Regions from separate parts of the Bradyrhizobium sp. HKCCYLS3070 genome, predicted to be linked through region 1. Evidence: predicted binding sites of a transcription regulator. Region 1 holds the regulator's gene; each other region holds the start of a gene.
The links. Region 1 encodes PhoB, which activates phosphate uptake and scavenging genes when phosphate is short. Its sites were predicted from a motif close to TGTCATNNANCTGTCAT; they were not measured.
Positions count from the first base shown of each region.

Region 1 (7,145 bases):
CGCCGTCCGATCGGACTTGCCATCGAGCTGCTCGCCGGCATTCCCTCGATCATCTACGGCATGTGGGGCTTCTTCGTGCTGGGGCCGTTCCTGGCCTATACGTTCCAGCCGTTCATGATCAATCTCTGCGCCGGCATCCCCGTGCTGCAGGACATCTTCGCCGGTCCGCCGTCCTATCTCAGCCTGTTCAACGCCTCGCTGATCCTGGCGATCATGGTGCTTCCGTTCATCACCTCGATCTCGGTCGACGTGTTCAAGACGGTCCCGCCGGTGCTGAAGGAAGCCGCCTACGGGGTCGGCTGCACCACCTGGGAGGTCGTGCGCAGCGTCGTCATTCCCTACACCCGTGTCGGCGTGATCGGCGGCGTCATGCTGGCGCTGGGGCGTGCGCTCGGCGAAACGATGGCGGTGACCTTCATCATCGGCAACTCGTTCCGTATCTCATCCTCGATCTTCGCACCGGGCACCACGATCTCGGCCGCCATCGCCTCCGAATTCCAGGAGAGCGACGGGCTGCACCAGTCGAGCCTGATCCTGCTCGGCCTGCTGCTGTTCGTGCTCACGTTCTTCGTGCTGGCGAGCGCGCGGCTGATGCTCATGCGGCTCGAAGCCAAGGCGGGAAAATAAGCCATGTCCAGCGCTGACACGCTTACACTCGATGCGCCGGTCAATCCGATCTATGCGCGCCGGCGCCGCAGAGACATCGTGATCCGCGGCCTCTGCGTTGCTGCCGCGATGTTCGGCGTCACCTGGCTGGCGCTGATCCTGTTCACGCTGTTCTATAACGGACTCGCCGGCCTCAGCCTGCAGGTTTTTGCCGCCGACACGCCACCGCCCGGCTCCAGCGAAGGCGGCCTGCGCAACGCCATCGTCGGCTCCTTGATCATGACGATCATCGGCGTCGGCATCGGCGCGCCGCTCGGCCTGTTCGCCGGCACCTATCTCGCCGAATACGGCCGCAACGACCGCCTGACCTCGGTGATCCGCTTCATCAACGACATCCTGCTGTCGGCGCCCTCGATCATCATCGGCCTGTTCATCTATGGTGCGGTCGTGGTGCCGATGGGCGGCTTCTCGGCACTCGCGGGTTCCCTTGCATTGGCGGTCATCGTGATCCCGGTGGTGCTGCGCACCACCGAGGACATGCTGCTGCTCGTGCCCAACCCGCTGCGCGAGGCGGCGTCTGCGCTCGGCCTGCCGCGCTCGCTGGTGATCCGCCGCATCGCCTATCGGGCGGCGCGCTCGGGCCTCATCACCGGCGTGCTGCTGGCGACCGCCCGCGTCGCCGGCGAGACCGCGCCTCTGCTGTTCACCGCGCTGTCGAACCAGTTCTGGAGCCTCAACCTTTCCAAGACGATGGCGAACCTGCCCGTCACCATCAACAATTTCGTCCAGAGCCCTTATGCCTACTGGAAACAACTGGCCTGGAGCGGAGCCCTTCTCATCACTCTGGCCGTGCTCGCCCTGAACATCGGTGCACGCATTCTCGGCGCCGAGAGGAACACCAAATGACCGAACTGTCCGTCTCCGTCAGTCAGCCCAATCACGCTCTTCACGGCAAGGCGCTTCCGGATGCGCCGGCCAAGGTGACCGCGCGCAACCTCAACTTCTACTACGGCGACCATCATGCGCTGAAGAACATCAACCTGTCGCTGGGCACCAACCGCGTCACCGCGTTCATCGGCCCGTCCGGCTGCGGCAAGTCCACGCTGCTGCGCATCTTCAACCGGATGTACGATCTCTATCCGGGGCAGCGGGCGACCGGGCAGCTGATGCTCGACAACACCAACATCCTCGATCCCAAGCTCGATCTGAACCTGCTGCGTGCCCGGGTCGGCATGGTGTTCCAGAAGCCGACGCCGTTCCCGATGACGATCTACGAGAACATCGCCTTCGGCATCCGCCTCTATGAGAAGATCTCCAAGTCGGAGATGGACGACCGGGTCGAGAAGGCGCTGCGCGGCGGCGCGTTGTGGAACGAGGTCAAGGACAAGCTCAACGCCTCGGGCCTGTCGCTGTCCGGCGGCCAGCAGCAGCGGCTGTGCATCGCGCGTACCGTGGCGGTCCGGCCGGAGGTGATCCTGTTCGACGAGCCGTGCTCGGCGCTCGATCCGATCTCGACCGCCAAGGTCGAGGAGCTGATCCAGGAACTCGCCGAAAACTATACGATCGCCATCGTGACGCATAACATGCAGCAGGCGGCGCGCGTCTCCGACAAGACCGCCTTCATGTATCTCGGCGAGCTGATCGAGTTCGACGACACCAGCAAGATCTTCACCTCGCCGAGCGATCGGCGGACCCAGGATTACATCACCGGCCGGTTCGGCTGACGCCGACGACATTGTCTTCAGGAGATCATCATGGCCAGTGAACATACCGCCAAGGCGTTCGACAGCGATCTGCAGGACCTCACCCGTCTGGTATCGGAGATGGGCGGCCTCGCCGAGCGGCTGATCGTCGATTCCGTCGATGCGCTGGTGCGACGCGACATCGCGCTCGGCCAGAAGGTGGTCGCCACCGACGCCGAGGTCGACAAGCTGCAGCGCATCATCGAGGAGCGCGCCGTTCTCACCATCGCCCGGCGACAGCCGATGGCGGTCGACCTGCGCGAGATCGTCGGCGCGATGCGCGTGGCGACCGATCTGGAGCGCATCGGCGACCTCGCCAAGAACATCGGCAAGCGCGTCGCGGCGCTGGAGAGCGACTTCCATCCGCTGAAGCTGATCCGCGGGCTCGAGCACATGACCGATCTCGTGCAGTCGCAGGTCAAGACGGTGCTGGACGCCTATGCCGCGCACGATTTGCCGGCGGCGATGACGGTGTGGAAGGGCGATGAGGAAGTCGATGCCATCTGCACCTCGCTGTTTCGCGAGCTCCTGACCTACATGATGGAGGATCCGCGCAACATCTCGTTCTGCATCCACCTGATGTTCTGCGCCAAGAATATCGAGCGCATCGGCGATCACGCGACCAACATCGCCGAGACGGTGTTCTATATGATCGAAGGCCAGCAGATCATGGACAAGCGCCCGAAGGGCGACATGACGAGCTTCGCATCGACGATCCCCGGCAACTGAGAGAGACGGTTCAGACATGGGCGCCCGAATTCTGGTGGTGGAGGACGAGGAGGCGCTGACGACGCTGCTGCGCTACAACCTCGAGGCCGAAGGCTACGAGGTCGAGACAGTGGCGCGCGGCGACGAAGCCGACACGCGCCTGAAGGAGCGTGTTCCCGATCTCGTCGTGCTCGACTGGATGCTGCCGGGCCTGTCCGGCATCGAGCTGTGCCGCCGCCTGCGGGCGCGGACCGAGACCCGGCAGTTGCCGATCATCATGCTCACCGCACGCGGCGAGGAGAGCGAGCGCGTGCGCGGCCTCGCGACCGGCGCCGACGACTACATCGTCAAGCCGTTCTCGGTGCCGGAGCTTCTGGCGCGGGTGAAAGGCCTGCTGCGGCGGGCGAGTCCGGAGCGGCTGGCGACCGTGCTGTCCTATGGCGACATCGAGCTCGACCGCGAGAAGCGCCGCGTGGCGCGCTCTGGTAGGCCGATCGATCTCGGCCCGACCGAATACCGCCTGCTCGAGTTCTTCCTGGAGCATCCCGGCCGCGTGTTCAGCCGCGAGCAGCTGCTCGACAGTGTCTGGGGCCGCGACATCTACATCGACGAGCGCACCGTCGACGTCCATATCGGCCGCCTGCGCAAGCTGCTCAATCCCGGCCGCGAGCAGGACCCGATCCGCACCGTGCGCGGCGCCGGTTATGCGCTCGATGATCGCTTCGCCAAGAGCGAGCAGGTGTAAGGGGCGATCCGGCGTGAGGACGCAGCAGGTGTGAGACGCGAGGCGGCCCGATTGAGGAGATCGCGGTCCGCTTTCCGCCACGCCGCCGCCGTCTTGATCGTGTCTGCTTCGTGGCCGTCACGATGTTTCGGTGCCAGCGGACGCCCTTGATCAAGACCATCATCATATCTCTTGCCGTGCTGCTCGGCGGCGCGGCGGGCGCCACGGCCGCCGAGCTCGAAGACGCGGTCGCGGCGGCAGGCAACGGGCAGCATGCGGCGGCGATGCGACGGCTGCTGCCGCTGGCCGCCAAGGGCGATGCGCGGGCGCAGTTCGACGTCGGCTTCATGCACGCCTTCGGCTGGGGCCAACCGCGCAACCCCGCCGAGGCGCTGGCGTGGTACCGCAAGGCCGCCGATCAGGGGCTCGCTGCCGCGCAACACTATCTCGGCATCGCCTACGTCAATGGCGAAGGTGTTGCGAGCAATTACGGCGAAGCCGGCCGCTGGTTCAGCCGCGCCGCGGCGCAGGGCTTCGCCCAGTCGCAATACATGCTCGGCCTGATGCTGCTCGACGGCCGCGGTGTGAAACAGGACGTCGTGCAGGGCTATGCCTGGCTGGTGATGGCGGGCCGTAGCGGCGTGCGATCGGCCGGCCGCGACGTGCAGCGGGTCAAGTTGACCGAGCCGCAGCGCGTCCAGGCTCAGAGTGCCATTGCGGCCTGGCGGCCGAAGCCGGAATCGGCGGAGGCCGGCATCGCCGCTCCGCGTCCGGAGCAACTGCTCGGGCTCGACCGCCACATCGGCGAGGTCGTCGATCCCACCTCGTGGCCGGCGTCGTCGATCGGCGTCGTCACCGTCGCGCAATACTCGACCGGCGGCTGGTGCACCGGCACGCTGGTCGCGCCGCGCGTCGTGCTCACCGCGGCGCATTGCGTGTTCAACGGCGTGGCGCAGGTCAGCCCCGGCAACGTCCGCTTCCTGGCCGGCATGAACAGGGGCACGCCGGCGGCATCGTCGGTCGCCGACAAGCTGATCGTGGCGCCCGATTTCGTCCCGACCCGGCACGACAGATGGTCGCTCGACCGCTCGCCCGCCGATTGGGCGCTGATCGTGCTGAAGGACGCGCTGCCGTCGAAGCCGGTTGAGGTCAGGGCGCTGACGCGCGAGGAATTGCAGGCTGCGACCACGGCCGGAACCATCTCCGAGATCGGCTATGGCCAGGAGCGGCGCTATTCGCCGACCGGCCAGCGCAATTGCAGCGCCGGCATGACCAAGGACGGGATGCTGCTGACGGTGCATTGCCTCGCCAATTTCGGCTATTCGGGCTCCCCCATCATGGCCGAAGTCGGCGGACAGCCGGCCGTGGTCGGCATCTTCTCGGCGTTCCACGAGGAGACCCGGCTGATGTTCGCCGCCCCCGCGAGCCAGTTCGAGGCGGTCGTGCGGCGCGAGATCACGGCACAGAGTGCCTCGATGCGGTGAGCGAAGGAGGGGCGAGAGAAGAAGATGTCCCGCCGCTGGTCATGATCTGTGCGTGACTGGATAGCGGGTTGCCAAGCGAGAGGGCAATCCGGGAAGGGCCGCCCACGTTTTCCTGCAGCTTTTGCCTGCAGCGGGGGGCTTTACCGAACTGGCCTGGCTCTTGCTATAGTCCGAGTATGACGATTGTTCAAATTGATCATCCTCGTGCCCCTCGGCTGCTGTGGTGGCGATCGCAGCCCGGCCGCAACGTTGCGCTCGTCGGCGGGCTGGTCGCCGCCAACGCGCTCGCCTGGGCCTGGGCGTTCGCGCTCTACGCCGACCGGCCCGCCATCGTCGGCACCGCGATGCTGGCCTGGCTGCTCGGACTGCGCCATGCGGTCGATGCGGATCACATCGCGGCGATCGACAACGTCGTGCGGAAGCTGGTGCAGGACGGTAGCGCCCCGCGCGCCGCCGGCCTGTATTTTGCGCTCGGCCATTCCAGCGTCGTCGTCATCGCCACCATCGTCGTGAGCCTCATCGCCGGCGCCGACCTCCTGGATGAAGAGAGCGCGATCAGGGCGATCGGCGGCGTCATCGGCACGTCGGTGTCGGCCGGCTTCCTGCTGCTGATCGCGTTGGCGAACCTCATTCTGTTCGTGAACCTCTGGCGCCGCGCCGCACAGCCGCAGTCCGAGATGGAAACCGCCGGAAGCTCCGGACGGGGCATCCTCATCCGCCTGCTGCGCCCGGTGCTCCGCCTGGTGGGACGCGCCTGGCACATGTATCCGCTCGGTTTCCTGTTCGGTCTCGGCTTCGACACTGCGAGCGAGATCGGGCTTCTCAGCCTGTCGGCGACCGAGGCAGCGCGCGGCGCGAGCCTCGCCCATGTCCTGGTGTTTCCGGCGCTGTTCGCGGCTGCGATGGCCACCGTCGACACCGCCGACAGCATGCTGATGGCGGGCGCCTATCGCTGGGCGCTGACCGATCCCGCACGCAAGCTGCGCTATAACCTCGTGATCACCGGCGCATCCGTTGCCATCGCGCTGGTGATCGGCGGCTTCGAGGCGATCACGCTGTTGGCGCCGCGGCTTGGCCTGACCGGGGGATGGACGGGGGTCGCCACCGCGCTGGGCGACGATGTCGCCAATCTCGGGATCGTCGCGATTGGCCTGTTCGGACTGATCTGGGCGGTCGCCATGCTGCTCGGTCGCAGCCAGCGCGGTTCCGAGGCTATCCCCGGGGAAGCGCTTGCCAGTGTTCATGCGGGGGCGCTAAACCCGCCGGTGATACGAAGCGGAACGCTTAAGACGGGCTAGGAGCGGGGCCTTATGATGGTCGGCTCTGAGGGAACGATCAGGATGCTATGGCTGCAGGGTGCGAGCTGCGGCGGCTGCACCATGTCGATCCTGGAAAGCGGCGCGTCCGGCTGGTTCGACGAATTGCGCCAATCCGGCATCGATCTGGTGTGGCATCCCTCCGTCAGCGAGCAGACAGGGGACGAGGTCGTGGAGCTGTTGGAGGCGATCCGCGACGGCCGCGAGCGGCTCGATCTGCTGGTGCTCGAAGGCTCGGTGGCGCGCGGACCTGGTCTGACCGGCCGCTTCAACATGCTCGCCGGCACCAACCGCTCGATCTATCACTGGCTGCTCGATCTGGCGCCGCTGGCCGACTACGTCGTTGCCGTCGGCAGTTGCGCCGCCTATGGCGGCATTCCTGCTGCCGGCATCAACCCGACCGATGCGGTCGGATTGCAGTTCGAGGGCAGCGACATCGGCGGCGCGCTCGGCGCGGGCTTCCGCTCGAAACGCGGGCTGCCGGTGATCAACGTCGCAGGCTGTGCGCCGCATCCGGGTTGGATGATGGAAAGCCTGCTGGCGCTCACCTCGGGCGATCTGTCGG
Region 1 covers NZ_JBNPTI010000005.1:354,669-361,813, reverse strand. The annotation lists gene pstC (phosphate ABC transporter permease subunit PstC) at 1-627, shown strand, start outside; gene pstA (phosphate ABC transporter permease PstA) at 631-1,512, shown strand; gene pstB (phosphate ABC transporter ATP-binding protein PstB) at 1,509-2,330, shown strand; gene phoU (phosphate signaling complex protein PhoU) at 2,361-3,077, shown strand; gene phoB (phosphate regulon transcriptional regulator PhoB) at 3,094-3,801, shown strand; gene ACQR03_RS19220 (trypsin-like serine protease) at 3,948-5,264, shown strand; gene ACQR03_RS19215 (HoxN/HupN/NixA family nickel/cobalt transporter) at 5,441-6,562, shown strand; gene ACQR03_RS19210 (HupU protein) at 6,578-7,145, shown strand, end outside.

Region 2 (7,145 bases), on a different contig from region 1:
TGGCCTCCTGCTCGATCACGGTGGTCACACCGGGCGCGGCGAGGCCCGCGAGCAGCACCGCCGACTTGATCTGGGCCGAAGCCACCGGCGTGCGGTACTCGATCGGCACCGGGTTGCCGGCGCCCTGCAGGGTTAACGGAAGCTTGCCGCCCTCGGCGCTGGCGGTCACCTTGGCGCCCATCAGCACCAGCGGGTCGAGGATGCGCCGCATCGGACGGCTGCGCAGCGAGGCATCACCGTCGAAAACGGCCGTGATCGGGCAACCGGCCACGGCGCCCATCACCAGCCTGCAGCCGGTGCCGGAGTTGCCGAAATCGAGCGGCGCGCTCGGCTGGGCGAAGCCGCCCACCCCGACGCCACGGACGGTCCACGCGAAATCGCCGGTGCGCTCGACCTTGGCACCCAGGGATCGCATCGATTTGGCGGTGTTGAGGACGTCCTCGCCCTCCAGCAGGCCGGAAATCCGGGTCTCGCCGACCGACAGCGCCCCCAGGATCAGTGCCCGGTGCGAGATCGACTTGTCGCCAGGCACGCGAATCGTGCCCGAGAGGGGCCCTGAGGCGCGTGATTCCAGGGGAGTCGGGGCGATTGACGTGCTCACGGCAGGATCCTCGTGTTTCGGACGCGGCAGGTATCACAGCCCCCGCCCTCCGTCACGAGCGGTGATTTTCCCGTTGACAGCGCTATTGACAGCGGCGCGGCAACTAGCCAAGTGAGACACCGCTTTTCAGACATTGCCAGGACGCCTGCACGTGGCCAAATCCGAGCTCGGAACCAAACGCATTTGCCCGACGACGGGCAAAAAGTTCTACGACCTCAACAAGAACCCGGTGATTTCGCCCTACACCGGCGAGGTCGTGCCGATTGCGCCGATCGCGCCCACCCGCGCCATGCGCGGCGAGGCTGCGCGCGCTGCTGCGGCGGCCGACGTGGTCGAGCCCGCGGAGGCCGAGGAGCTGGTGCCGCTCGAGGAGGCCGACGCCGAGGAGAACTCCGGCAAGGTCAAGGCCGTCGTTCCCGAATCGGAGGACGACATCGAGATCGACGAGACGCTCGACGATGACGAGGATGATGACTCGACCTTCATCGCCGACGAGGAAGAAGGCGACGAGGACGTGACCGACATCATCGGTGATGTCGGCGGCGACGAAGAATAATCGTCGAAGACACTTGAGATCAGCCGCGAACTGTGGTTCACGGTGCTCCCCGGCGGTCACCCAGACCGCCGGCTCGGTTCAGGGGCCATAGCTCAGCTGGGAGAGCGCTTGCATGGCATGCAAGAGGTCGGCGGTTCGATCCCGCCTGGCTCCACCAGCCTTCGCTCGCTTCGCGAGCTTCGGCTCGGCAAGCCACCCCAATCTGCCGGTTGCGCGAAGTGAGCGAAGGCTGTCGCGCCGTAGTCTGGACGCCGAAGCCCCCTTGGGCGGAGGCGGGAAGGCGAAGGCGGACTAGGCTCCGGGCCATGATGCCCTTCATCAATCGACTGAGCAGTTCAGCCCATCCAAGCTCTGGACGCCACGCAGCACGACCTGCCACATTCGCGCCCGTGAAGGGTCGAGGGCGGCCTGCGATGAAGTTCGTTTACATCCTGGAAAGTCTCAACGGCGAGCATTTCTACGCAGGCATCACCGACGACGTTCCGGCCCGCGTCACGAAGCACAATGCCGGTGAAGTCCCGCACACATCGAAGTTTCGGCCTTGGCGGCTCAAGACCTACGTTGCCTTCAGCGATGTGAAGCAGGCATTTGCCTTCGAGAAATATCTCAAGTCGGGTTCAGGCCGGGCTTTCGCGAAGAAGCGCCTTTAGAGCCCCCTCACCCCTCCACAGCCGCATCGAGCCGCTCCCGCAGGCGCACCAGCTTGCCGTGCAGATCGGCCAGCTCGGCGATCGAGCAGCCCGTCGCATCCAGGATCGCGGGCGGCACGATCGACCTTGCCTTGTCGCGCAGGCCCGCGCCCTGGGCGGTGAGGGTGACGATCACCTGACGCTCGTCCTCCGCCGACCGGGTCCGCTTGATCAGGTGCGTAGCCTCCATCCGCTTCAGCAGCGGCGTCAGCGTGCCAGAGTCGAGGAACAGCCGCGCGCCGATGTCCTTCACCGTCAAGCCGTCCTGCTCCCACAGCACCAGCATGACCAGATATTGCGGATAGGTCAGGCCAAGGCGGTCGAGCAGGGGCTTGTAGACGCGGTTGAAGGCGTGCGCGGTCGAATAGACTGCGAAGCAGAGCTGGTTGCCGAGCTGGAGCGGCAGGTCTGCCGCGGACTTCTTTCGCATCGAGGTCACCACAGGTCGATCCTATCGGCATCTTGAGCCCGCACGCCTCGGATCGACAACGGGCCCGGCGCACCGATCACGAATTTTCTACCGAACAATTATATTGTACACAATCTAATTGTGTGCAATATGGCCGCGCTGAATTCGTCCATCCAACCAGGAGACACCCATGTCCGTGAACGTGCTCTACAAGACCAGCGCCAAGGCCACCGGCGGCCGCGACGGCGAAGCCGCTACCCTCGACGGCTCGCTCAAGGTCAAGCTTTCCACCCCGAAGGAGCTCGGCGGCGGCGGCGGTGCCGGCAACAATCCGGAGCAGTTGTTTGCGGCCGGCTACGCAGCCTGCTTCATCGGCGCGATGAAGTTCGTCGGCTCGCAGGGCGGCCCCAAGGTTCCCGCCGACACGTCGGTGACCTCGACGGTCGGCATCGGCCCGCGCTCCGAAGGCGGCTTCGGCATCACCGTCGAGCTCGCAGTGTCGCTGCCCGGACTCGCCAAGGCCGACGCCGAAGCGCTGGTCGCCAAGGCGCACGAGGTGTGCCCCTATTCCAACGCCACGCGCGGCAATGTCGACGTCAAGCTGAGCGTCGTCTGAGCTTCAATTCCGTCATGCGGCAGGACGGCCTCCGTTGTCCTGCCGCATGGCAGCCCCCGTTTGCGCCGCCGCCGCAGCAATGCTTAATGATCGCGAGCTGAAACCAACCTCGCGACATCCGATGACACCCCAATTTGCTCCCGGCGCCATGGCCGGCCTGCGCGTGATCGATCTGACGCGCGTGCTCGGCGGCCCCTATTGCACGCAGATCCTGGCCGATCACGGCGCCGACGTGATCAAGGTCGAGCCGCCGGCCGGCGACGAGGTGCGCGACTGGGGTCCGCCCTTCCACGATGAGGACGCCGCCTATTTCGTCGGGATCAACCGCAACAAGCGCTCGATCGGCCTCGACCTCGCCTCCGAGGGCGGCCGCGTCGTGCTGATGCGGATGCTCGAGACGGCCGACGTGCTGATCGAGAACTTCAAGCCTGGCACCTTGGAGAAGTGGGGCATCGGCAGCGACACGCTGCGCGAGACATTCCCCAAGCTGGTGCACTGCCGCATCTGCGGCTTCGGCGCGGATGGCCCGCGCGGCGGCAATCCCGGCTACGACGCGATCATCCAGGCGATGACCGGCATGATCGCGGCGACCGGCTCGCCGCAGAGCGGACCGATGCGGATCGGCGTGCCGCTGGTCGACATCACCACCGGACTCTATGCCGCGATCGGCATCCTGATGGCGCTGTCGGAGCGGCAGCGCTCGGGCATCGGTCAGTTCCTCGAGGTCACGCTGTATGAGACCGGCCTCGCGATCATGCATCCGCATACCGCAAACTACTTCATGCATGGCAAGCCGCCGTCGCTGACCGGCAACGAGCACCCGAACCTCGTTCCGTATGCGATCTTCGCGACCAAGACCGACGATATCTTCATCGGCGTCGGCAATGACGGCACCTTCCGCAAGCTTGCCAAGGAGATCGGCCGCCCCGAACTCGGCACCGATCCGCGCTTCGCCCGCAACAAGGATCGCGTCGCCAACCGCGAGGCGCTGCGCGCCGAGCTTGCCGCCGTGTTCAGCCAGTTCGAGGCGGAGCCGCTGTGCGACCGGCTGCTCGCGGCCGGTCTGCCGGCAGGACCCGTGCAGAAGATCGACCAGGCGCTGACCAATCCGCACACGATCTACCGCGGCGATGTCATCGAGAAGGACTGGTACAAGGGCGTCGCGTCGCCGATCCGGCTCGAACGCACCAAGCCGAGCCTGCGCTCCACCCCGCCGAAGTTCAGTCAGCACGCGCAGGAGGTGCTGACCGAGTTCGGTTACACGCCGAGCGAGATCGAGGCGCTGCTGTCCCAGGGCACGGTGTGCGCCGAGCGCAAGCGCTGAGGCGCCATCAGCCTGTCGTCTCTCACCGCCAGCGCCGGCCGGGGCATCGCCCCGGCGCGGCACCGTCTCCCGCAAGTCGCTGCGTTCCGCCGCGATGAACGCGCTTTCCGCTGACGATCCAACCGGTTATACATTCACGAAACTGTCATCTCGCGCTGCTACGGCCGCGACGCCGATGACGTTTCACGGGAGGTATTCTTTAATGTCACTTCGCCAATTCTGGACGGCCGCGACTGCGGCAGTCACGCTGGTCCTGAGCGCCGCAGCACCTGCGCATGCCGTGACCGAAATCCAGTGGTGGCATGCGATGACCGGCGCCAACAACGACGTCATCGTCAAGCTCGCCAACGATTTCAACGCCTCGCAGTCCGACTACAAGGTCGTCCCGACCTACAAGGGCAACTACGCCGACACGATGAATGCCGGCATCGCCGCCTTCCGCGCCGGCAATGCGCCCCACATCATGCAGGTGTTCGAGGTCGGCACCGCCACCATGATGGCCGCCACCGGCGCCGTGAAGCCGGTCTACAAGCTGATGCAGGACGCCGGCGAGACGTTCGACCCGAAGAGCTATCTGCCTGCGATCACGGGCTACTACTCGACCTCCAAGGGTGAGATGCTGTCGTTCCCCTTCAACTCGTCCTCCACGGTGATGTGGGTCAATCTCGACGAGCTGAAGAAGGTCAACGCCGAGATCCCGAAGACCTGGCCCGAGCTGTTCGAGACCGCCAAGAAGCTGAAGGCGGCCGGCCATCCGACCTGCGGCTTCTCCGGCTCGTGGGTCACCTGGGTCAATCTCGAGCAGCTCTCCGCCTGGCACAACGTGCCGCTGGCCAGCAAGGCGAACGGTCTCGACGGCTTCGACACCGTGCTGGAGTTCAACGGTCCGCTGCAGGTCAAGCATCTCGAAAACCTGGTCGAGCTGCAGAAGGACAAGACCTACGACTATGCCGGCCGCACCAACACCGGCGAGGGCCGCTTCACCTCGGGCGAATGCCCGATCTACCTGACCTCGTCGGCGTTCTTCGGCAACGTCAAGGCCCAGGCCAAGTTCGCCTTCACCGCCGCGCCGATGCCGTATTATCCGGACGCCAAGGGCGCGCCGCAGAACTCGATCATCGGCGGCGCCTCGCTCTGGGTGATGGGCGGCAAGAGCGCGGACGAATACAAGGGCGTGGCGAAGTTCCTGACCTTCCTCTCGGACACCGATCGTCAGGTCTACATCCACAAGGCCTCGGGCTATCTGCCGATCACCAAGGCGGCCTATGCGAAGGCCAAGGCCGAGGGCTTCTACAAGGATCAGCCCTATCTGGAGACGCCCCTGCTCGAACTGACCAACAAGGAACCGACGGAGAATTCCCGCGGCCTGCGTCTGGGCAACATGGTGCAACTGCGTGACGTCTGGTCGGAGGAAATCGAGCAGGCTCTGGCCGGCAAGAAGACCGCCAAGCAGGCGCTGGACGCCGCCGTCGAGCGCGGCAACCAGATGCTGCGCCAGTTCGAAAAGACGGCCGTGAAGTGAGGCCATGAGCCGGCAGGCCGCCCCGCGGCCTGCCGGTTCGCCGACCGACCATGCAGAAGAACGCCATCTTTCAGTCAAAACTGCTGCCGTTCGTGCTGGTCGCTCCCCAGCTCGCGATCGTGCTGATCTTCTTCTATTGGCCCGCGATCCAGGCCGTCATCCAGTCGTTCCTGCTGCAGGACGCGTTCGGCCTGTCCACGAGCTTCGTCTGGTTCGAGAACTACGCCGACCTGCTCAGCCAGCCGGACTATTTCCAGGCCATTCTCCGCACCTTCGGCTTCTCCTTCGCCATCGCGCTCTCGTCGCTGTCGGTCGCGCTGCTGCTCGCGGTCATGGCGGATAAGCCGTTGCGTGGCGTCACGCTGTATCGCACGCTGCTGATCTGGCCCTATGCCGTGGCGCCGCCGGTGGTGGGCGTGCTCTGGATCTTCATGCTCCACCCGTCGCTCGGCGTGATCTCGCGCTATCTGCGCGCTGTTGGCATCGACTGGAATCCGCTGCTCGACGGCGACCAGGCGGCGCTGCAGATCATCCTCGCGGCCGCCTGGAAGCAGATCTCCTACAACTTCCTGTTCTTCCTCGCCGGGCTGCAGAGCATCCCCCGGAGCGTGCTCGAGGCCGCCGCGATCGACGGCGCGCGGCCGATGCGGCGGTTCTGGACCGTGACCTTCCCGCTGCTGTCGCCGACCATCTTCTTCCTGCTGGTCATCAACATCGTCTACGCCTTCTTCGAGACCTTCGGCATCATCGACACGATGACCCGCGGCGGTCCTGGCAAATCCACCGAGACGCTGGTCTACAAGGTCTATACCGATGGCCTGCTCGGCGGCAATCTCGGCTCGTCGGCCGCACAATCCGTCGTTCTGATGGTCATCGTCATCGTACTGACGGCGATCCAGTTCCGCTTCGTCGAGCGCAAGGTGACCTACTGATGGTCGAGCAAGAAGGCATTCGACGCTACGTCGCGCACGCCATCCTGTGGATCGGAATCGCGATCGTCGCGTTCCCGGTCTATCTCGCATTCGTCGCCTCGACGCAGGACAATGCGGTGATCGCCAACGGGCAGATGTCGCTGCTTCCTGGCGGGCACTTCCTGTCGACCTACTATCAGACGATCTTCGTTGGCACGAGCGGCTCGACCCGCGAGCCGGTTGCGACCATGCTTTTGAACTCGCTGGTCATGGCGCTGCTGATCGCCGTCGGCAAGATCGCGATCTCGATCATCTCGGCCTATGCGGTCGTCTACTTCCGCTTCCCGTTCCGCATGGCGATCTTCTGGCTCATCTTCATCACCCTCATGCTGCCGGTCGAGGTGCGCATCTATCCGACCTACAAGATCGTCGCCGACCTCCACATGCTCGACAGTTATGCCGGGCTCGCGCTGCCGCTGATCGCGTCCGCCACCGCCACGCTGCTGTTCCGCCAGTT
Region 2 covers NZ_JBNPTI010000003.1:355,008-362,152, forward strand. The annotation lists gene aroA (3-phosphoshikimate 1-carboxyvinyltransferase) at 1-601, opposite strand, end outside; gene ACQR03_RS14100 (TIGR02300 family protein) at 753-1,157, shown strand; tRNA gene ACQR03_RS14105 (tRNA-Ala) at 1,239-1,314, shown strand; gene ACQR03_RS14110 (GIY-YIG nuclease family protein) at 1,463-1,807, shown strand; gene ACQR03_RS14115 (MarR family winged helix-turn-helix transcriptional regulator) at 1,815-2,276, opposite strand; gene ACQR03_RS14120 (organic hydroperoxide resistance protein) at 2,446-2,871, shown strand; gene ACQR03_RS14125 (CaiB/BaiF CoA transferase family protein) at 2,993-4,195, shown strand; gene ugpB (sn-glycerol-3-phosphate ABC transporter substrate-binding protein UgpB) at 4,398-5,717, shown strand; gene ugpA (sn-glycerol-3-phosphate ABC transporter permease UgpA) at 5,768-6,649, shown strand; gene ugpE (sn-glycerol-3-phosphate ABC transporter permease UgpE) at 6,649-7,145, shown strand, end outside.
Region 2: a site for PhoB is predicted at 4,328-4,344, ahead of ugpB (sn-glycerol-3-phosphate ABC transporter substrate-binding protein UgpB). Genes of this name have one in related genera too.

Region 3 (7,145 bases), on a different contig from region 1:
CCGCGACGTGTTCGGCATCTACCTCGTGCAGGTGATGGTGCTCGCCACGATCGGTTCGATCATTGGCCTCTGCGCCGGGGCGGCCCTGCCGTTTGCCATCGTCGGGCTGTTCGGCAACATTCTGCCGCTGCCCGTGATCCCGGCTATTCATTCGGATGAGCTGGCGCTGTCCTTCGTCTATGGTCTGCTCACCGCACTGGCGTTCGGTCTGTGGCCGCTCGGGCGCGTACGCGACGTGCCGGTGGCGGCGTTGTTCCGCGAGGCGGTTATCGCCGAATGGCACCGTCCGCGCTGGAGCTATCTGGTGCTGATCGCGGGCACCGTCGCGCTGCTGATCGCGGTCGTGATCGGACTGTCCTACGACAAGCGCATCGCAGCCGTGTTCGTCGTCGCCGCCGCGCTGGTGTTCGTGCTGTTGCGCGGCATTGCCGCCGCGGTGATGGCAATTGCGCGCGCCCTGCCGCGCAGCCGCTTCCCGATGCTGCGGCTGGCGGTCAGCAATATCTATCGCCCGGGCGCGCTGACACCGTCCGTGGTGCTCTCGCTCGGGCTGGGACTCGCCGTGCTGGTCACGATTACCCAGATCGACGGCAATCTGCGACGCCAGTTCCTGGCTCAACTGCCGGAACAGGCGCCGTCCTTTTTCTTCATCGACGTCCCCTCCGGCGAGGCCGACCGCTTCCGCGACTTCCTCAAGGACCTCGCCCCTCAATCCACTGTCGAAGACGTGCCGATGCTGCGCGGGCGCATCGTCTCCGCCCGCGGCGTGCGCGCCGAGGACCTCAAGGCGACAACTGACACCGAATGGGTGCTGCAGAGCGACCGGGGCCTGACCTATACCGCCGAGGTTCCCAAAGGATCCAAGGTCGTCGAGGGAGAGTGGTGGGGCGAGACCTACAGCGGCCCGCCGCTGGTTTCGATCGAGAAGCGGATCGCCGACGGTCTCGGCCTCAAGCTCGGTGACGACATCGTGGTCAACGTGCTCGGACGCGACATCACGGCGCGGATCGGCAACATGCGCACCATCGACTGGCAGGGGCTCGGCATCAATTTCGTGCTGGTGTTCTCCCCGAATGCCTTCAAGGGAGCGCCGCACACCCATGTCGCCACCCTCACCGAGGCGCGCTCCGATACCGCCGAGGATGCCCGTGTCATCCGCAAGGTGGCCGACGCCTTCCCGATGGTGACCAGCGTGCGGGTCCGCGAGGTGATGGAGACGGTGGGCTCGGTGGTCTCCAACCTCGCGCTCGCCATCCGCGGCGCCAGTGCGGTGACGCTGATCTCGGCCATCCTGGTGCTGGGCGGCGCGCTGGCAGCCGGCCACCGCCACCGGGTCTACGATGCCGTCATCCTGAAGACGCTGGGCGCGACAAGGCTGCGGCTGCTCGGCGCCTACGCGCTGGAATATCTGATGATCGGGTTTGCCACCGCCGCGTTCGGCGTCATCGCCGGCTCGGTGTCCGCCTGGCTGATCGTGACCCGGCTGATGACGTTGAGCTTCGCCTGGCAGGCCGGCAGCGCCGCGCTGGTCGTCGTAGCCGCGCTGATCGTGACGGTCGGCCTCGGTCTGGCCGGCACGCTGCTGGCGCTCAACCAGAAGCCCGCGACGGTTCTTCGGAATCTGTAGCGGCTTGCGCGCTCATGCCGCACGGTTAACGCGATTTCTGCGGCTGGGACGCGCGCGGAGCGACATTCAGCCGCGCGTGGAAGCTTGCGGCGGATATGCTAGTTTCCCATCTAGGGAATGGGCTCAGAGACCTGCCAAAAGATGGCGAATTTGCCGATGACGCAAATTTAATATCTGCAGCAGCGGGTATGAGATAGGGTTTTTCGAGAACCGGCCAAAGGTCCTGTCAGGACCGGGCTGCCGGGCAACCAACGGGAATCGACCATGTCGGACCTAGACCGCAACTATGCTTCACCCTTTGGCCGGGTGGCCGGGCGCGCCGATGCCGCGACCGTCGACGCCGGTCTGCGCGCCTACATGCTGCGCATCTACAATTACATGAGCATCGGCCTGGCCATCACCGGCCTTGCGGCACTGGGCGTCTACATGGCGTCGGTGACCGGCGATCCGGCGGCCGGCGTGTTCAAGTTCGGCAACGCCTATCTGACGCAGTTCGGCTACGCGATGTTCGTGAGCCCGCTGAAGTGGCTGTTCATCCTGGCCCCCCTGGTCATGGTGTTCGCGATCTCGGCCGGCATCAACCGCTTGGCGCCGTCGACCGCGCAGATCCTGTTCTGGGTGTTCTCGGCCTTGATGGGCATCTCGCTGTCGTCGATCTTCCTGGTGTACACCCACACCTCGATCGTGCGGGTGTTCTTCATCACCGCGGCGACGTTCGGCGCGCTGAGCCTCTACGGCTACACGACCAAGCGTGACATGACGGGCATGGGTTCGTTCCTGTTCATGGGCCTGATCGGCATCGTGCTGGCGAGCCTCGTGAACCTGTTCCTGGCGAGCTCGATGCTGCAGTTCATCGTCTCGGTGATCGGCGTGTTCGTGTTCGCCGGCCTGACCGCCTGGGACACGCAGCGTCTGAAGAACGAGTACATCTACGGCTACGCTTCCGCGGGCGGCGACATCGCGGAGCGCGCGGCAATCACCGGCGCCCTGTCGCTGTACTTGAACTTCATCAACCTGTTCACGCTGCTGCTGCAGTTGCTCGGACAGCGCGACTGATATCCAACCGCTCGAACGAGCGACCTTCGAAGCCCCGGCCTCACCGCCGGGGCTTTTCGTTTGCACAAACCCCGATTGCGACCGGCGCAAAGCCGCAGCGGCAGCCATGCCGCGAGGCCGGATTGATCGCCGCGTCCGCCCGGGTATGCTTCCCCCCATGTCCGACATTGAAATCCGGCCCACCCAGGAGGCCGACCTTCCCGCCATCACCGCCATCTACGGCCAAGCCGTCCGCGAGGGCACGGCCACCTTCGAGCTCGACCCTCCGGATCTGGCGGAGATGACGCGCCGCTTCCGGGCGCTCCGCGACGGCGGCTTCCCCTATTTCGCTGCCCTGCTGGACGGAGAGGTGGTGGGCTATGCCTATGCCGGGCCCTACCGGCCCCGCCCTGCCTATCGCTTCACGGTGGAGAACTCGGTCTATCTCGCTCCGGCCAGCCAGCGTCGCGGCATCGGGATGCGCCTGATGCGGCGGCTGATCGACGCCTGTGAGGAGGGAGGCTTTCGCCAGATGATCGCCGTCATCGGCGACTCCGCCAATTCCGGCTCGGTCGGGCTGCATACCGCCTGCGGCTTCCAGATGATCGGCACCCACCCGAGCGTCGGCCTGAAATTCGGCCGCTGGCTCGATACTGTGATGATGCAGCGCCCACTCGGGGCCGGGAGCAGCGACGTCCCGGCGTAAGGCAAACGCCAATCGGAATGTCATGATCAAGCCGGAGCGCGTGGGATCAGACCAGGGCTGGTTTGGGCGCGATCACCAGCAGCACGCGCTCGAGCTCGTGGCCGCGGCGCAGGATCAGCCCGGTGGCCGAGATCACGCTGTACATACCCTGCTTGCGTGCGAGACGCGGATCCTTCTCGATGCGGTAGATCGGCACCTCGGACGCCCGGCGAAACACGGAGAAGACGGCCCGGTCACGCAGGAAGTCGATCGAATAGTCGCGCCACTCACCGTCGGCGACCATGCGGCCGTAGAGGTTCAGGATGCGGTTCAGCTCCAGGCGGTCGAACGTCACCCGGCTCGGCGCTGCGGCCGCACTGCGCGCCGCCGCGCGGTTCTCGCTGGGGTCGGCGTCCTCCGGCGTGAGGTTCATTGGCGTCCTCCTGTCATCCGTGTGACATGATCGCGCCATCCGGCAGAAGCCGCAAGGGGCCGTTTTCGTTGTTGAAGTTCGACCGAGCCTGCGAGGCCGTCGGTTCCGCGAACACGCAAGCGTCACGGGATCGTTAGCAGAATCATAATCGCGCCGTCTTTCCGCCCACCGACCGCCCCCGACCTTCGGCATAAGATTCGTGTGCGTTGGCCCGGTCCTTTCGGTTCCGGATTCCTCAGCCCCCAGCCCCCCGGGGTCGTCAGGATCGGGTCTATTCACAAGTAAGGCAAAGGGCCAACGCAAGTTGGTCCTTTTGCTTTTCTGGCGTGAGCTGCACGTAAGATCATCGCGACGCGCCGTCGCACGGACGTGACGCGCCCAACGCAGGTCAGCGAAAACGAAGATCAGGACGACGGAAGAGATCAGCGCTCGGGACCGCGCGCCGTTGCTGAAGCCCGTCCGCCCAACGGCAACTCGGAAAAGGCGGCCCCGAGCATCGGCCCAGGGCGGTCGCGACTGCCGTCCTGCACATAGACGACGGTGCCATCGACGCCCTCGCGGGCGATCTTCTCCAGCGGCACGCTCCATCTGACCGGCGACCCGTTCCAGTCACCCAGCTTCTGAAGACCGCGAACGACGTTGTAATAGGTCAGGTCACGGCCGCTGTTCTCGCCGCGGCCGACCGAGATCGGGACCACCCGCGAGATCGAGCAGACCCAGACCTCGCCGTGCTTGCGCGGCATCTGGTCGTTGGCCGCGGCCACGGAGACAGTAAGGTCCTGGCCGTCGACCGACAGCCTCACCGGCACCGACATCACGCTGCCACCCTGGACGGTCTCCTCGATGGCACCCTCGATCGCCTCGCGGTCGCTGCCGATCACATGCACGGAGCCGTTGACCACCGCCTGCGGCGTATAGACCTCGCGGTCGCCGCGCGCACGAGAATAGGCCCGCTGCCGGGCCGTGAAGCGGGAGTCGGCCAGCGTGTCCTTCCAGCCGAGATAGTCCCAGTAGTCGATCGGCAGCGACAGCGCGATGACCGAAGGATCTCTGGCGAGCTCGCCGAGGATCTTGTCAGCCGGCGGGCAGGACGAACAGCCTTGCGAGGTGAAGAGTTCGATCACCGCACGGGGATCGGACGCAGCTGGCCGGACGAAAGCGATGACCGCACAGACACTCAGCGCTGCGCGCGACCACCACGACATCTGTCCACTCATCGCCACTGTCCCGTCTGGACCACCGTCCGCTGCGCCCTGTGCATCACTGCATCCGCGATGCCGTCCTCGTAGTTAACAAACCGAAAATGCAAAAGAGGCGGCCTTTGTCATAGGCCGCCTCCTTCATCACCCGCTACTCACTTCAGAGTGAGCCAAACTGTCGCATCGCGCCTTGGTTAAGCGGCGAGCTTGCGCAACACGTAGTGCAGGATGCCGCCGTTGCGGTAGTAGTCGAGCTCGTCGAGCGTATCGATCCGGCAGAGCAGCGGCACCTGCTGCGCCGCACCGTCGGCCGAGACGATCTCGGCGGTCAGGGTTTGGCGCGGCTTCAGGTCGCCTTGCAGGCCCTTGATGGTAACCTTCTCGTCGCCCTTGAGGCCGAGCGAGGACCAGGACGTGCCTTCCTGGAAGGTGAGCGGCAGCACGCCCATACCCACCAGATTGGAGCGATGGATGCGCTCGAAGCTCTGGCAGATCACGGCACGGACGCCCAGCAGCCGGGTACCTTTGGCGGCCCAGTCGCGCGACGAACCGTTGCCGTATTCGGCGCCGGCGAACACCACCAGCGGCACGCCCTCTTCCTGATACTTCATCGCGGCGTCGTAGATCGACATCTGCTCGCCGTCGGGCCAGTGCTTGGTCAGGCCGCCCTCGGGAATGTTGCCGTCGGCACCCTTGAGCATGAAGTTCTTGATGCGGATGTTGGCGAAGGTGCCGCGCATCATGATCTCGTGATTGCCGCGGCGCGTGCCGTACTGGTTGAAGTCAGCCGGGCGGACCTGGTGCTCGCTGAGGAACTTGCCGGCGGGCGAGGTCAGCTTGATCGAACCGGCCGGCGAGATGTGGTCGGTCGTGATCTTGTCGCCGAACAGCGCCAGCACGCGAGCCTCGACGATGTCCTTGATCGGCTCGGGCTCCTTCTTCATGCCCTCGAAATACGGCGGGTTCTGCACGTAGGTCGACGACATGTTCCAGCGATAGGTCTCGCTCTCGACCGTCTTGATCTTGCGCCAGTTGGTGTCGCCCTTGAACACGTCGGCGTAGCGCTTCTTGAAGATCGACGCCTTGACGAACTTCTTGACGAAGTCGTTGACCTCCTTGGTCGTCGGCCAGATGTCCTTCAGGTAGACCGGCTTCTTGTCCTTGCCGATGCCGATCGGCTCGACCGAAAGATCCTTGGTCACGGTGCCGGCCAGCGCATAGGCCACGACCAGCGGCGGCGAGGCCAGATAGTTGGCCTGCACGTCCGGCGAGACGCGGCCTTCGAAGTTGCGGTTACCCGACAGCACGGCCGCCGCGACCACGCCGTTGTCGTTGATCGACTTCGAGATCTCCTCCGGCAGCGGGCCGGAATTGCCGATGCAGGTGGTGCAGCCGAATCCGACGAGGTTGAAGCCGACCTTGTCGAGGTCCTTCTGCAGGCCCGAGTTGGCAAGGTATTCGGCAACCACCTGACTGCCGGGAGCGAGGGAGGTCTTCACCCACGGCTTGGCCTTGAGGCCCTTGGCGGCGGCGTTGCGGGCCAGCAGGCCGGCGCCGATCAGCACGCTCGGGTTGGAGGTGTTGGTGCAGGAGGTGATGGCGGCGATGACGACGTCGCCATGGCCGATGTCGAAGTCCTTGCCCTCGACCGGGAAGCGCTGCGCAGCGGCATCCGGCTTCTTGTACTCGCCGGCCAGCGCAGTCGCGAAGCCTTCGGCCACTGCGGGGAGCGCGATGCGGCCCTCGGGACGCTTCGGACCGGCCATTGACGGCACGACGTCGGCGAGATCGAGGGTCAGCGTCTGCGTGAACACCGGATCGGGCGACTTGGCGGTGCGGAACAGGCCCTGCGCCTTGGCATAGGCCTCGACCAGCGCAACGCGCGGGGCCTTGCGGCCTGAGGTCTTGAGATAGTCGATGGTGGCGGCGTCGACCGGGAAGAAGCCGCAGGTCGCGCCATACTCGGGGGCCATGTTGGCGATGGTCGACTTGTCGGCGACCGAGAGATGGTCGAGGCCGGGGCCGAAGAACTCGACGAACTTGCCGACCACGCCGAGCTTGCGCAGCATCTGGGTGACGGTCAGCACCAGGTCGGTCGCGGTCACGCCTTCCTTCAGCGCGCCGGTCAGCTTGAAGCCGACGACGTCGGGCAGCAGCATCGACAGC
Region 3 covers NZ_JBNPTI010000015.1:47,148-54,292, forward strand. The annotation lists gene ACQR03_RS29760 (ABC transporter permease) at 1-1,627, shown strand, start outside; gene ACQR03_RS29765 (Bax inhibitor-1/YccA family protein) at 1,892-2,683, shown strand; gene ACQR03_RS29770 (GNAT family N-acetyltransferase) at 2,841-3,368, shown strand; gene ACQR03_RS29775 (DUF2794 domain-containing protein) at 3,415-3,780, opposite strand; gene ACQR03_RS29780 (DUF1223 domain-containing protein) at 4,203-4,985, opposite strand; gene acnA (aconitate hydratase AcnA) at 5,174-7,145, opposite strand, start outside.
Region 3: a site for PhoB is predicted at 3,792-3,808, ahead of ACQR03_RS29775 (DUF2794 domain-containing protein). Genes of this name have one in related genera too.